DNA from 3 places in the Streptomyces sp. NPDC041191 genome. Region 3 is predicted to be linked to each of the others. Evidence: riboswitches for the same ligand, from Rfam matches in the RefSeq annotation. Region 3 holds a riboswitch; each other region holds the start of a gene.

Region 1 (4,920 bases), on a different contig from region 3:
GCGCTTCCTCGCCAAGTGCCGCGACCTGGCGGAGCGGGGCGTCCGGTTCAGCGTGGGCGTGGTCGGTCTCCCCGCGCACCTGGAGGAGGCGCGGCGGCTGCGGGAGGCGCTGCCGCCGCACGTGTACCTGTGGGTGAACGCGGCCGAGGGGCACGCGTACACCGACGCGGAGGCCGCGCGGTGGACGGAGCTCGACCCGCTCTTCCCGTACAGCCGGCATCCGCACCGTTCGGCGGGGCTGCCGTGCCGTACCGGCGAGTCGGTGATCTCGGTGGACGGCGGGGGGACGGTGCGGCGCTGCCACTTCGTCAGGGCGGAGCTGGGGAACCTGTACGACGGTTCGTACCGCGCCGCCCTGCGCCCCCGCGCCTGCCCCCTCGCCGTCTGCGACTGCCACATCGGCTACGTCCACCTGGAGACGCTGCCGCTGTACGACGTGTTCGCCGGCGGGGTCCTGGAACGGATCCCCGCCGTGCCGCCCGCTACAGGGAGATGAGGTCTCCCAGGGGCATCAGGTCGGGGCGCTTGGCCGCGACGCGGTCCCCGGAGCTCTCGCCGCGCAGCCGGCGCCCGATCCAGGGGACGAGGTGCTCCCTCGCCCACTGGATGTCGTCGCGGCGCACTTCGAGCGTGCCGCGCGGCGGGACCGGCGGCCACGCCTGGTCGGGGTCGGCGGGCACCGGGATGCCGAGGACCTGGGCGGCGCGCAGGGCGACCCGGGTGTGTCCCTCGGGCGAGAGGTGCAGGCGGTCGCCGTCCCAGGCCCGCCGGTCCTGGACGGACCTCAGGGACCACAGGTCGAGGACGGGGCAGCCGTGGCGGTCCGCGATGGCGCGGACGTGCGCGGTGTAGGTGGCGATCTTGCCGCGCAGGTGCCGGAGCACGGGGACGTCGCGGGTGTCGAAGCCGGTGGTCACCATGACGGTTCCCACGGCGGAGGTCAGGTCGGCGACGGCGCGCTCGAAGCGCTCGGCCACGTGGTCGGGGTCGCTGCCGGGACGGATGATGTCGTTGCCGCCCGCGCAGAAGGTCACCAGGTCGGGGGCGAGTTCCTTCGCCCGGGGGACCTGTTCCGCCACGATCTGGTCGAGGAGCCGCCCGCGTACGGCCAGGTTGGCGTAGCGGAAGGTGTCCTGCTCCGGCAACCGGTCGGCGAGCAGGACCGCGAAGCGGTCCGCCCAGCCGACGTACGTCCCGTTGGGGCCGGGGTCTCCGACGCCCTCGGTGAAGCTGTCACCGATCGCCGTGTACGACCCGAATGCGTTCTTGTCTCTTGATCTCGAATCGTCTGCCACGGGCGCCCATCCTTCCTTCTCGCGTGTGACCTACGCGACCGTAAGGAGGGGTTGACGACGGGTGAGATATGCCACCGATAAAGATTCCGCCAAAACGGAATACGCCGGCGGCCCGGCACTTTCGTGCCGGGCCGCCGGAAAGGGGTTTCGCCGGTGCGCGTCAGACGGAGACGCCGTGTCCGCGCAGATAGGCCAGCGGGTCGATGTCCGAGCCGTAGCTCGGCGAGGTGCGGATCTCGAAGTGCAGGTGCGGGCCGGTGGAGTTGCCGGTGGAACCGGAGAGGCCGATCTGCTGACCGCCGGTGACGGACTGGCCGGCCGAGACCGCGAGGGAGGAGAGGTGGGCGTACTGCGAGTACTTGCCGTCCGCGTGCTTGATGACGACCTCGTTGCCGTACGAGCCGCTCCAGCCGGCGGAGACGACCGTGCCGGCGCCGACGGCGCGGACGGTGGTGCCGGAGGAGGCGATGAAGTCGACACCGGTGTGATAGCCGGAGGACCACATGGCGCCGGAGGCGCGGTACGGGGTGGAGAAGCCGCCGGTGACGGGGGCGACCCAGCCGGAGGAGGAGCCGGACGGGCCCTCGGGCGCGTCCGCGGTGGTGACGGCCGGGGCGGCGGCGCGGCGGGTCTCGCGGGAGGCGCGCGGGGTGTCGTCGCCCTTGCCGGAACTCCGGGTGCCCGGGGCGCTCTTCGGGCCGGTGGGGGCGGAGCCCTCGGCGCCGACGGTGAGCTTCATGCCGGGCATGATGAGGGAGGGGTCCGCGCCGATGGTCCGGCGGTTGTCCTCGTAGAGCTTCTGCCAGCCGCCCGTGACGTGGTGGTCGGCGGCGATCTTCGACAGGTAGTCGCCGCGGACGACGGCGTACGTCGTCGGGGCGGCCTTCGCGGGGGCCTGGGCGGCCTTCGCGGGGACGGCCTGCACGGGGGTGGCCCGCACCTGGGCGGCGGCCACGACGGCCGGGGCGGGGGCGGCGGCCGGGGCGGCCTGCTCGGCGGCGTGGGCCCCCGTGGCGCCGATGAGCGGGAGGGCCACGACGGCGCCTCCCGTACCGGCGGCGGCGAATCCGCGGGTGAGGAGGTTGTTCTTCGGGCGGCGGTGCTTACCCTTCGCGGGCATGTCGAATTCCTCTCCGGCGCCTGCGAGGTGAGCTGTCGGGTTCGGACTGGAGATGTCCGGCCGCGTTCTCACGCGACTTCACCCCGAGCCGTCCTGTGTCACGGGACCGGCGTACTTCCTGGGTCCCCCGCTCCTGCCACGCATGGGATGGGTGGAATTCCGGACGGTGGCAGGATTCGGCGGTCCGACCGGATTGACGGTGACGCTAGACGAGCGGAGTCGGCGCGAACAAGCCGTTCTTCGGTCCCGGGGATTCCGCGCTAGATCATCACGAGGCGATCACGGTCACCCTCCGTGGATGACGGTCCTTCGATTTCCCTGTGCCGTACGGAAATCACGTCGTCCCCCCGGCCACGATCCGTCACTTCTATGACGCTGCTCACGCGCCTTTCCCCATCTCGCCCCAACCGGGGCTTGTCATAACCAAGGCCCTAATTCGGACAGTTCACCCATTACCGTCCGAGGGGGTGCGCCGCGCGCCTCCCGCCCGGATGATTGCCCCAGGAACCCGTCCCGCGCCGGACACCCGAACGCCGACCCCAGGAGCATCCGTGACGCAGCAGCTGCCGCAGGTCCCGCCCGCCGAAGCCGTCGAGCCCGAGCTTGCGGGGGTCCGCAACTTCCGGGACGTGGGCGGCCTGCCGACGACGGACGGGCGTGCCGTCCGCCCCGGGCGCCTCTTCCGCAGCGGTCACCTGGCCCACGCGACCGAGGCCGACGCCGCCTTCCTCGCCTCGCTGGGCCTGCACACCGTCTTCGACTTCCGCAACGAGGCCGACCGGCGGATCGAGGGCGCGGACGTCGAACTGCCCGGCGTGCGCAACGTGAACATACCGCTCAACGACCCGGCCGACGGCAAGGAGTTCTGGAGGCTGGTGCGCGACGGCGGGGTCGCACAGCTGCGGGAGGTCCTCGGTGACGGCAGGGCGGCCGCCCGGATGTCCGATTCGTACCGGCGGATGGTGGTCGAGCGGACCGCGGAGCACAGCCGGATCCTGCACTCCATGGCGGAGGAGAGCGTGCCGGCGCTCATGCACTGCGCGGCGGGGAAGGACCGCGCCGGGCTCGCCGTCGCGATCACCCTGCTCGCCGTCGGGGTCGACCGGGCGGCGATCGAGGCCGACTACGTGAAGTCGAACGAGCCGCACCGCCGCTACAAGGTGCGCCGGGGCTCCACCGCCCCGGACGCCATGGGGCCCGAGGTGATGGAGCTGCTGAGCCCGCTCTTCGACGCGCGGGCGGAGTACCTGCGGGCCGCCTTCGAGACGATCGACACGACCTGGGGCTCGGTGGACGCCTACCTCGCCGAGGGGCTGGGCCTGGCTCCGGAGACGCGCGAACGGCTGCGGGAGCGGCTGCTCACGGAGGCGTAGGCCGGGACCGGGCGGCACCCGCCCCGCCGGTTCCGCCGCGGGGCCCCCGCCCTACTGGTTCTGCCCGCCCAGCATGAAGAGCAGGTAGAGGAAGCCGGCGAAGAGGTGACCGGCGATCAGGTAGGCGAAGAGGCGGAGCACCAGGCCCTTGGGGAACTTGCCTTCCCCGCGCTCCTCGCCGGTGACGGGTGCGGACTTCTCGGACATGTCAGTCCTTTCCTTGGGATGCGTCACGAAGGGCGGCGTCGGTGCGGGGTCCCGTCGCCGAGGCACAGCTCGGCGACGGGGCTCTGCAGGAGGGTGTGGACGAAGAGCAGCTCGGCCCCGCCGGGAGTGGCGGCGCCGATCCGGTGGGGGGTGAGCGAGTCGAAGTGGGCGCCGTCCCCGGGGTCGAGGACGTGGACCGCCTCCCCGAGCGCGAGCCGCACCCGGCCCTCCAGGACGTGGATCCACTCCTCGCCCGGGTGCACGCGCACGATGTCGCCCCGGGTGGCGTGCGGCACGTGGACCCGCAGGCACTGGAGGGCGCGTCCGGCGCCGCCCGCCTGGCGGTAGATCCAGCCGTCGGCCTCGACCGGCTCGGAGCGGCCGGCCCGGATCACGGGGTCCCGCTCGGGAGGCGCCTCCCCCAGGAGTTCGGAGACCGTCGTACCGTAGGTACGGGAGAGGGCGAGCAGCATCGGCAGCGAGGGCTGCCGGTTCCCCGTCTCCAGGCGCGAGAGGTGGGCCGGCGAGAGACCGGCCCGCCGGGCGGCGGCCTCCAGGGTGAGCCCCCGGCGGCGGCGCAGCGCCCGCAGTCGCGGGGCCACGTCCGGCAGGGCGTCGGGAGCGGCGGGGTCCGGGGAGGGCTCCCCGGGGACGTGGTCCATGCGTCCATTCCGCCAGGATCATGCCTCTGAGGCAAGTTTATTGCCCCGGAGGCAAAACCCGGGCGGCGCGCGTCAGCGCTGCGCGACCGCCTGCCTGACGAGCGTCCTGCCGAAGTCCCACATCAGCCCGCTCCCGCCGTGGGCGTCGTCCATGACCGCCGTGAAGGCGGTGACGAACCGGTCCACGTCCGCCTCGTCCACGACCAGCGGCGGAATCAGCTTGATCACCTCCAGGTGGTCCCCGGAGACCTGGGTGAGGATGC
Region 2 (4,920 bases), on a different contig from region 3:
CCGGTACGCGCGATCCCGGTGCGTGAGATCCCCGGCGGTCGGCGGGAACCGGTGGGATTCCCCGGCCACGGGTCCCGAACGCCGTGGTTCCGGGGAGCGGGAGGGTGCTCCCAGTTCCCCGGGTGATCACCATGACGACGACGAGGGGCCGGGTCAACCCCGTCCCCCGCGCCCCGTCGGCCCTGGTTTCGCGGTGGTCGGCACGTGCTCCGAGGCGTGCGGAGCGAGGCCCGCGAACCCTCTGGACGGCATCTGCCGGCACCTGTCGACACCGGCGACCGCGGCTGCCGACGGAGGCGGCCGGACACCCCGGCGACAACCGATTTCATGATTGCCCCGGTCATGCCGTAGAGTCGTGTTTACCGACGCGGGGTGGAGCAGCTCGGTAGCTCGCTGGGCTCATAACCCAGAGGTCGCAGGTTCAAATCCTGTCCCCGCTACTCAGTAGCAACGAAGGCCCGAATCCTTGAGGATTCGGGCCTTCGTCGTGTCGGCGCGCGGTCGCGCGTTCCGCTTGACCTTGACGTTGCGTCAAGATCTAGCGTTCTCGGCATGGAGTGGTCGATCCAGGAGATCGCCAAGAAGGCCGGCACCACCAGCCGCACCCTCAGGTACTACGGAGAGTGCGGGCTGCTGGAACCGAGCCGGATCGGCGCGAACGGTTACCGGTACTACGACCAGGCGGCGCTCGTGCGGCTGCAGCGGATTCTGCTGCTGCGCGAGCTGGGGCTCTCGCTGCCCGCCATCGCCGAGGTCCTCGAGGGACAGCGGGACACGTCCGCCGCCCTGCGCGCCCACCTCGCCCTTCTGGAGCAGGAGCGCGAGCGCCTCGCCCGGCAGATCGCGTCGGTGCGGACCACCCTCCGCAAGACCGAGAACGGAGAAGAGCTCATGGCCGAAGAAGTGTTCGACGGTTTCGATCACACGCGGTACGAGGAGGAGGTCACCCGGCGCTGGGGCCGGGAGGCGTACGAGAACGGCGACCGCTGGTGGCGCTCGCTCGACGCCGAGGGGAGGCGGGCGTTCATGGACGAGCAGGCCGCCATCGCCCGTGACTTCGGGAAGGCGGCGCGGGAGGGCCTGGCGGCCGGCAGCGACGAGGTGCAGGCCGTCGTGCGGCGCCAGATCGCCTGGCTGTCGGCCACCACGACGCCGACCAGGGAGTACGTGATCGGCCTCGGCCGGATGTACGTCGACGACCCCCGCTTCGCGGAGAACTACGACAAGCACGGCGAGGGCACCGCCGTGCTCGTCCGGGACGCGATGGAGATCTACGCCGAACGGAACATGTAGTTCTGGCCGGACGGCCTGTACCGGACGGCCTGTACCGGACGGCCTGTACCGGACGGCCTGTACCGGACGGCCTGTACCGGACGGCCTGTACCGGACGGCCTGTACCGGACGGCCCGTACCGGACGGCCTGTACCGGACGGCCTGTACCGGAAGACCCGTACGGGCCGCCCCCCGGCCCCCGGCCGATCCCGTACTCCGCTTCCCGCCCCGGTGTCCCGGTACGCCACTCGGCCGTACGGGAGTCGCCGTTCCCCGGCGCGGCGGCCACCCTGGGAGGGCGCGGTGCGGGGCCGCGGGCGGTCGGACCGGGCAGGAGAGTTCAGGTGGGGCACCCCCTAGGATCGGCGGACCGCGGGCGGCGGGACGCCGAGGGCCGTACCCGGCGGGACGCCGGAGGGAGCGCCGCGCCCGGTCGTTCCCGGCGGGCCGGCGGGGGCGTACCCGCGTACGGCGGTGCCCGGTGGTTCATCCGCCTGCTGCCGCCGCTGATCATCGCGGGCGGTGTCGCCTTCGACCTGGCGACCCCCGCCCCGTACACCGCCTCCCCGATGCTCGCCGCCGCCCCGCTGGTCGCCGCGCCCTTCTTCTCCCTGCTCACGACCCTTCTCACCGGGATTACCGCCGTTCTCGCCTCGGTCGGGCTCTACCTCGGCAACAACGACGTGACCCGTGCCCCGGCCGTCGCCGAGACCCTGACCGTGTTCACCGTCTCCGGACTCGCCCTCTTCATCAACCGGGTGGTGCGCCGCAGCGGCGAACGGCTCGCGTCGGCCCGGGTCATCGCGGAGAACGCGCAGAAGGCGGTGCTGCCGACGCCCCCCGAGCGGATCGGCGGGCTCTGGTGCGCCGCCCGCTACGAGGCGGCGCAGGCGGACGCGTTCGTCGGTGGCGACCTCTTCGCCGTACAGGACACCCCCTACGGGGTGCGGCTCGTGGTCGGGGACGTGCGGGGCAAGGGGATGGAGGCGGTCGAGGCCGTCGCCGTCGTCATCGGGGCCTTCCGGGAGGCGGCCGAGCAGGAGCGGTCCCTGGAGGACGTGGCGCAGCGGCTCGAACGGGCGCTGACCCGGGAGGGCACCCGGCGGGAGGGCCTGGACGCCTTCGAGGGATTCACCACCGCCGTCCTGGCCGAGATCCCGCGCGCCGACGGCAACGGAGCCTTCGACGGTTTCGTACGGGTCGTCAACCGGGGGCACCCGCCCCCGCTGGTGCTGCACGGGGACGGCCGGGTCGAACCGGTGGAACCGGGCCGGCCGGCGCTGCCGCTCGGCATGGGGGACCTGGCGTCGTGGCCGGACCGGGCCGAGGCGCGCCCCTACCCGCCGGGCACGACGCTGCTCTTCTACACCGACGGCCTCTCGGAGGCGCGGAACGCGGCCGGGGTCTTCTACGACCCGGTGGCACGGCTGGCCGGACGGATCTTCCCGGGGCCCGAGGAACTCCTCGACGCGCTCGTGGACGACGTACGCCTCCACACGGGCGGCGGGGCGACGGACGACATGGCCCTGCTCGCGCTGAGCCGGCCCGAGGAGGGGCGGCGGGAGCGGCGACGGACGATGCAGGTGCTGCACCGGGACGGTCACCACCCGTAGTCGAGAGGTGTCACGGGGATAACGATTGACAAAACGTCAGATCGCGAAGGGTTTGGGGGTCTCGCGCCGTGCCCTGGTGAAGGGGGGTCAAGTCGGGACAGTTCCTGCCAATTCAATGAATGATCAAGGGGAACGGCTTGGAAACGGGACCCCCTGTCTATTAACGTTCGATAACGCAGCGCGGTCGTCCCCGCCGTCGCAAGAGACGGCACCGTGCGCGTGCGCCGAATCCCGCAAGGGAACCGGGGAACCACCATTTGGGGTGAATCGAGCCCGTCGCACCCGTGCGGCGCGCCCGTAGGAGACCTTCCTGCTCCGAACCCGTCAGCTAACCCGGTAGGCGAGAAGGAAGGAAAGGAGTGCGCCTCCGTGGCGTCCAACCCCCCTGCCCCCGAAGCCCCCTTCGACGCCTTCGGTGGTGGTGCGGCTCCCTCCGACCCTGACACCGAGTGGAATCCCACCGAGGACTCCCTCCGCGACCGGAGCCGTTCCGGCCGGCACCGGGTCGTCAAGCAGCGCTCCCCCTTCGCCCGTTCCTCCACCGTCCTCGGCGTCGGCGTCATCGCGGCCGTCGGCGCGGGCGGCCTCGCCACCGCGCAGGACAAGCCCCCGGTGGCCATCTCGCTCCCGGACCTCCCGGACCTCGACCTGCCGGACGCCCACGACCTGCCCGGCATCGGCTCCCTCCTGCCCGAGGAGGAGCGGGAGGCGGTCGCCGAGGACCGCGTCAACCCGAACCCGCTGACCTCCACCGCGTACACCACCGGCGCCGACGGGCGGACCGGCGGGGCCGGGCAGGTCACGCGGGCCTCCCTGAAGGCCGACGTCCCGAGCGCCACCGACGCGGGTGAGGCCCTGCGCACCCGCATCCTCCAGCAGGCCGAGCAGCAGCAGGCGTCCGCCGACGCGGCCGAGAGGGCCGCGGCGGAGAAGGCGGCGGCCGAGAAGGCCGCGGCGGAGGCGAAGGCCAAGGCGGACGCGGCGGAGAAGGCGGCCGCCGAGGCGCGGGCGAAGGCCGAGGCGGAGGCCAAGGCGAAGGCGGAGGCCGCCGCCAGGGCGAAGGCCGAGGCCGAGCGCCTCGCCGAACTCGCCGCGAGCTACTCGCTCCCCCTCTCCTCGTACTCCATCACCGCCACCTACATGCAGTCCGGTTCGATGTGGTCCTCCGGCCACCACACGGGCCTCGACTTCGCGGCCTCCGCCGGCACCCCGCTCAAGGCGGTGCACGGCGCCACGGTGAAGTCGGCCGCCTGGTCCGGTTCCTACGGCTACCGGATCGTCCTGGAGCTGGAGGACGGCACCGAGGTCTGGTACTGCCACCTCTCGTCCATGACGGTCGGCGCGGGCCAGACCGTGTCCACCGGCGAGACCATCGGCCGCGTCGGCGCCACCGGCAACGTCTCCGGCGCCCACCTCCACCTGGAGGTGCACCCCGGCGGTGGCGACGGCGTCGACCCGGGCGCGTGGCTGCGCTCGAAGGGCCTCACGGTCTGAGGACCCGGAGGCCCGGGGACCCGAGGACCCGAGGACCCGGGAACCCGGGCCCCGTCGGGCCCGGAGTTCCCGGCGTACTACCTCCGGTACGGGTTGTAGTCGCCGTAGTCCAGGTACTGCGGCGGCGCCCACACCCGTCCCGTCGCCCGGGCCGCGTACGTCAGCGCGGGCGAGGCGATCGCGCGGCGCTGCCACAGGTGGTGGAGCAGTTCCTGCTCGCGGGCCGCGAAGTCGGGCCCGGCCGTGCCGCGCCGGGCCCGGTCGCGCAGGAACGCGAGGGTCGTCGCGAAGGACTCGTACTCGCCGACGGTCCGGGCGGCCCGCTCGCCGTACGTCCGGGCGGCGACGGCACGGGCCGCCCGGCGGGCCCGCATCGAGGAGAGCGCGAGCGGTTCGGCGGGGGAGAGCCAGCCGGCCGCCGCGTACGCCGGCAGCTCCCCGGCTATCGTCCGCAGCTCCCGCTGCCTGCTCCACACCGCGAGCCAGGTCAGCAGTCCGAAGGCGGGCATCATGAACGCTCCGTAGACCGCGAGGAAGGCCA
Region 3 (4,920 bases):
GGAGAGGACCACGGAGCGGGTCAGGTTGCGGGGGGTGTCCGGGTTCAGGCCGCGCGCCTCGGCGACGGCGACGGCGAGCCGCTGGGCCCGGACGAGGTCCGCGAGCGGGTCGAGGTCGCTCTCGGAGAGGACGCCGCCGACCTTCCGCACGTCTTCCGCGAGCCCGGCGGGAAGGGTGCCGAAGCCCCAGGCGACCCGGCCGGGGCCGGTGATGCTGATCGGGCCGTGGCGGTACTCCATCGCCGGGTACGCCTCCGTCCACGCGCCCGCCGCCTCGCGCATCTTCAGGCCGGCCTCCAGGGCGAGTCCGTAGGTCCAGCCGGAGCCGAGGAAGGTGAACTGCTCGGCCGTGCGGACGTTCTCGTCCAGCGGGGCGGCGAGCGCCCGCTCGGCGTCGCGGGCGGCCTCCTCGACGGTGGCCACCCCCTCGGGGAGGGCGTCCTCGGCCTCCAGGTGGGCGCGGAAGAGGGCGAGCGCGGTGGTGGCGAACCGGGTCTGGACGACCGACTCCTCGTCCGCGAAGTCCAGGACGGCGACCTCGTCGGCGAGGTCCATCACCGGGGTGGCGGGGTCCGCCGTGATCGCGCCCGTGGGCACGGTGCCGCGCAGCCGGGAGAGGACGGCGAGCACCTCGCTGGTGGTGCCGGACCGGGTGATCGCCACGACCCGGTCGTAGTGACGGCCGTGGGGGAACTCGGAGGCCGCGAAGGCGTCGGTCTCGCCGTGGCCGCCGGTCTCGCGCAGTTCGGCGTAGGCCAGGGCCATGAACCAGGAGGTGCCGCAGCCGATCACCGCGACCCGTTCGCCCCGCCGGGGAAGGGCGGCGGTGTGCTGGGGCAGGGTGCGGGCCGCCTGTCGCCAGGTCGCCGGCTGGGAGTCGATCTCCAGGGCGGTGCGGGTGGTGCTCATGCCGGTCTCCTTGCAGAAGTGCTGCGAGTTTTTGAAAGAAGATGCGCGAAGCTCTCATCATTCAAGCAGAAGCGAGCACATTTCTTCCAGAACTTTCACGCCCCGGCGGCTAGAATCGGACGCTCGCACGACCGGGAGGGAGGGACCCATGTCCAAGCACGAGCGGTGGAACGCGCTCCTCGAACTACTGGCGGTCTCGGGGAAGGTCGAGGTGGAGGAGGCCGCGGCCGCCCTCGACGTCTCGGCGGCCACGATCCGCCGGGACCTCGACGAGCTGGCCGGGCAGCGACTCCTGGCACGGACGCGGGGCGGCGCGGTCGCGCACGGCGTGTCGTACGAACTTCCCCTGCGGTACAAGTCGGCGCGCCGCGCACCGGAGAAGAAGCGGATCGCGGAGGCGGCGGCCGGCCTGGTCGCCCCCGGCGAGGTGGTCGGGCTCAACGGCGGCACGACGACGACGGAGGTGGCGCGGGCGCTGGCACTGCGATGCGCGGGCGGACGCGACGAGGCCCCGGGATCGGCGGGGTCCGCCGGACCGGCCCTGACCGTGGTCACCAACGCGCTCAACATCGCGGGCGAGCTGGCGGTGCGCCCCCAGATCAAGATCGTCGCCACGGGCGGTGTCGCGCGCCCGCAGACCTACGAGCTGGTCGGCCCGCTGGCGGCCGGGGTGCTCGACGAGGTCGTGCTCGACGTGGTGGTCCTCGGCGTCGACGGGATCGGTGCCGAACTGGGCGCGATGGCGCACCACGAGGACGAGGCGAGCATCAGCAGGCTCTTCGTGGAGCGGGCCAGCCGGGTCGTCGTGGTCACCGACTCCTCGAAGCTGGGACGCCGGGCGTTCGCGCGGATCTGCGGTCTGGAGCGGATCGACGTGCTGGTGACGGACACCGACATCGCCCCGGAGGCGGTCTCCCGGCTCACCGAGGCCGGGGTGAAGGTCCTCACCGCCTGATCCCGCCGCACCCGTCGGCGCGCGGCGGGACCGGCACCCGGCCCGGAACCCCCGGGCTCCGGGGGCCGACCCGGCGGTCGCCGCACGTCCGCACGTCAGCACGTCAGCACGTCCGGGGTGCCCCTCCCCCGCCCTGCCGCTCCGGCGTCCGGACGGCGGCGTCAGCGGCCGGCGTGCGCGGCCCGCCGGATCGTGGCGTCGAGGAGGGCCACGGCGTCGGCGGCCGTACGGCCGGGGGCGCGGTTCCACGGGCCGATGAGGTCCCGCCATCCCCGCGACCGGAGTTCGGTCATGATCCAGGCGGCGGCCTCGTTCATGGTGTCCGCACCGCCGTAGCCGAGGCGGTGGGCGGCGAGGAGGGCCCCGCAGACGCACCGGGCCCCGCGCCTGTTCCGCAGTTTGTACGGGGCGTTCTGCCAGCCCCACTCCGTCAGGACGAGGCGCGCGTAGCCGAGGTGGACCGAGGGGCGCAGCTCGGCCCGGCCGATGCGGCGCCAGGCGTGCAGGCGGTCCGGCAGCACGGCCCCGAGCCGTCCGGGGAGGCGGCGCTCGGCGGGGAGGGGCGCGGGCAACGCGTCGAGCGCGTCGGCCACGAGCCGGTCCACCGGCACGCTGAGCAGGTCCCGCCAGCTCCGCTCCCGCGACGGAGCCGACGCGGGCGGTTCCCCCGTCGTCCAGTCGGTGACGATCCGCTGCCAGACGGCGGTCTCGTAAAGGGCGGCCGCCTCGCGGTCGAGGGCGTCGGGGCAGGTCAGGGGGGCAGGGCCGGGCGAGGGGGCGGAGGGGGACATCGGGGCGGCTCCTGGGTCGGGCCTTCCATCCTCCAGGAGAAATGTCCGCTTTGCCAGCTATGGCAGCACGTGTCATGGAATGCAGATAAAGCAGTCATTCGATGAATGAATACCCCCTCGGGAACTTTCATCCCCTTTACGCCGAACAAGGGAAACACGGCGCATATAGGACATAGTCGTTCGGGTGACGCGACTCACTCCCCGGGTCCCACGATCTGCCGCGCCCCTCCCCGGACCCTTGCCGCACAAGGAGATTCGGCGCCCCCGCCATCCGGTCGATCTTGACCGGAACGAATGCGGAGATCCTTTACCGAAGAGCGCCGCATTGATCCTCTTGTTATTCGTCGCATTGCTGGCCTACGGTCACCTCCATTCGAGCGGAACGCCTAATCCTGCCGCCGCTCGGGAACCTTCCCTTTTCACCCGACGGCAGGAGCGGGGGACCCACGAATACGCCGGTCCGGAATCCGGAACGGCTCGGGGTGAAGCCGCGTGCTCGCGGCCGGACATCTCCCGTCCGAACCCGACAGCTCACCCCGCAGGCGCCGGAGAGGAATCCGTCATGCCCGCACACGGCAAGCACCGCCGCCCCCGCCGCATCCACATCTCCCGTGGTATGGCCCTGATCGGTACAGGTGGGGCCGCTCTGACCCTGCCGCTGATCGTGCCCGCCACGGCCGGCGCCACGCCCGCCACCGGAACGCCGGACATCGCGGCCACGGTGTTCACCGCCCCCGCCGCACCGGCGACCGCCACCACTCCGGCCGCCCCGGCCGCCACGCGCACCTACACCGTCACGAGCGGTGACTCGCTTTCCCTGATCGCCCGCAAGAAGGGAATTCAGGGGGGCTGGAAGAGCCTTTACCGCGCCAACCGGAGCGTCGTGGGTGACAATCCGTCACTCATTCACCCCGGCCTGGAACTGACGATTCATCGGAATTCCGCGAAGATCGCCCCCGGGCAGGCGGAGACCGGGAGCGGGACCGGGACGAAGGCCGCCCCGAAGGCGAAGAATTCCTCTTCGGCCGAACGGGCGAAGCCTTCCGAGCGCCGCACGGCCACCCCGGCCGTCGCCACCGGCACGGGCGCCTCCGGCGCCGCGGCCACCCCCGCCGTCGCCCGCGCCGTCCCCGCCCGGGTTCAGGCGGCTGCTGCCACCGGCTACGCCGACAACCTCGACGGCTGGATCCGCGAGTCGCTGGACGTCATGGCCCGGCACGGCATCCCCGGCTCCTACGAGGGAATCCACCGCAACGTCATGCGGGAGTCCTCCGGAAACCCGCTGGCCATCAACAACTGGGACATCAACGCCGTCAACGGCACCCCCTCGAAGGGCCTCCTCCAGGTCATCGAGCCGACCTTCCTCGCCTACCACGTGCCGGGCACGGCCATGGACCTGTACGACCCGGTCGCCAACATCACCGCCGCCTGCAACTACGCGGCCGACCGCTACGGCTCCATCGACAACGTCAACGGGGCGTACTGACCTCCCGTGCGCGGAAGTGCCCGGTGAACCAGGAGGCGGCGAGCTCCGCCACCTCCTCCAGGGCACCGGGCTCCTCGAAGAGGTGGGTGGCGCCCTCCACGACGGCCAGCCGGTTCTCGCAGCGCAGCAGGGACCGGGCCCGCCGGTTGAGGTCCAGGACCAGCGGGTCCTCGCCGCCCACCACCAGGAGGGTCGGGGCCCGCACCCGGCCCAGGTGGTCGGCGGCCAGGTCCGGCCGGCCACCGCGCGAGACGACGGCGCCGACGGTCGACCCGGGGGCCGCCGCCGCCCGCAACGCGGCCGCCGCTCCCGTACTCGCGCCGAAGTAGCCGAGCGGGAACTCCGCGCCGAGCCGTCCGGCCAGCCAGTCCGTGGCCCCGGTGAGCCGGCCGGCGAGGAGCGCGGTGTCGAAGACCCGTGCCCGGTCGGCCGACTCCTCCTCGGTCAGCAGGTCGAACAGGAGGGTCCCCAGACCGGCCCCGCCGAGCGCCTCGGCGACGGCCCCGTTCCGCGGGCTGTGGCGACCGCTGCCGCTGCCGTGGGCGAACAGGACGACGCCGACGGCCCCTTCGGGTACGGCGAGACGACCGGCGAGAGCGGTTCCCCCGACCGGTATCCGCACCTCCGCCTGTCCCGGGGCGGGGGCGCGGACCTCCGCGCCCCGGACGCCGTGCCCGTGCGCGGTCCGGCTCCGGTCCAGGCAGGCGAGCACCTCGGCGTCCGGCGTCTGCGGGAAGTCCCGGTAGAACTGGCCGACCGCCCGGAACCCCTCCGGCGCG

The links. Region 3 has a riboswitch for cyclic di-AMP ahead of ACZ6AQ_RS26215 (LysM peptidoglycan-binding domain-containing protein). Riboswitches for the same ligand answer to the same signal wherever they lie in the genome.
Region 1: linked by a shared signal. The riboswitch ahead of ACZ6AQ_RS23715 (LysM peptidoglycan-binding domain-containing M23 family metallopeptidase) and the one ahead of ACZ6AQ_RS26215 (LysM peptidoglycan-binding domain-containing protein) in region 3 are both predicted to bind cyclic di-AMP.
Region 2: linked by a shared signal. The riboswitch ahead of ACZ6AQ_RS21910 (M23 family metallopeptidase) and the one ahead of ACZ6AQ_RS26215 (LysM peptidoglycan-binding domain-containing protein) in region 3 are both predicted to bind cyclic di-AMP.

What each region holds. Positions count from the first base shown of each region.
Region 1 is NZ_JBVIZC010000012.1:113,302-118,221, forward strand. It holds gene ACZ6AQ_RS23705 (STM4011 family radical SAM protein) at 1-496, shown strand, start outside; gene ACZ6AQ_RS23710 (SGNH/GDSL hydrolase family protein) at 483-1,295, opposite strand; gene ACZ6AQ_RS23715 (LysM peptidoglycan-binding domain-containing M23 family metallopeptidase) at 1,456-2,415, opposite strand; cyclic di-AMP (ydaO/yuaA leader) riboswitch at 2,418-2,579, opposite strand; gene ACZ6AQ_RS23720 (tyrosine-protein phosphatase) at 2,967-3,788, shown strand; gene ACZ6AQ_RS23725 (DUF6126 family protein) at 3,840-3,995, opposite strand; gene ACZ6AQ_RS23730 (helix-turn-helix domain-containing protein) at 4,019-4,657, opposite strand; gene ACZ6AQ_RS23735 (aspartate aminotransferase family protein) at 4,730-4,920, opposite strand, start outside.
Region 2 is NZ_JBVIZC010000011.1:20,972-25,891, reverse strand. It holds tRNA gene ACZ6AQ_RS21925 (tRNA-Met) at 367-440, shown strand; gene ACZ6AQ_RS21920 (MerR family transcriptional regulator) at 553-1,293, shown strand; gene ACZ6AQ_RS21915 (PP2C family protein-serine/threonine phosphatase) at 1,617-2,885, shown strand; cyclic di-AMP (ydaO/yuaA leader) riboswitch at 3,098-3,243, shown strand; gene ACZ6AQ_RS21910 (M23 family metallopeptidase) at 3,255-4,379, shown strand; gene ACZ6AQ_RS21905 (PrsW family intramembrane metalloprotease) at 4,457-4,920, opposite strand, start outside.
Region 3 is NZ_JBVIZC010000014.1:147,432-152,351, reverse strand. It holds gene ACZ6AQ_RS26230 (SIS domain-containing protein) at 1-909, opposite strand, end outside; gene ACZ6AQ_RS26225 (DeoR/GlpR family DNA-binding transcription regulator) at 1,058-1,864, shown strand; gene ACZ6AQ_RS26220 (DUF6197 family protein) at 2,026-2,655, opposite strand; cyclic di-AMP (ydaO/yuaA leader) riboswitch at 3,039-3,212, shown strand; gene ACZ6AQ_RS26215 (LysM peptidoglycan-binding domain-containing protein) at 3,218-4,141, shown strand; gene ACZ6AQ_RS26210 (phosphoribosyltransferase family protein) at 4,125-4,920, opposite strand, start outside.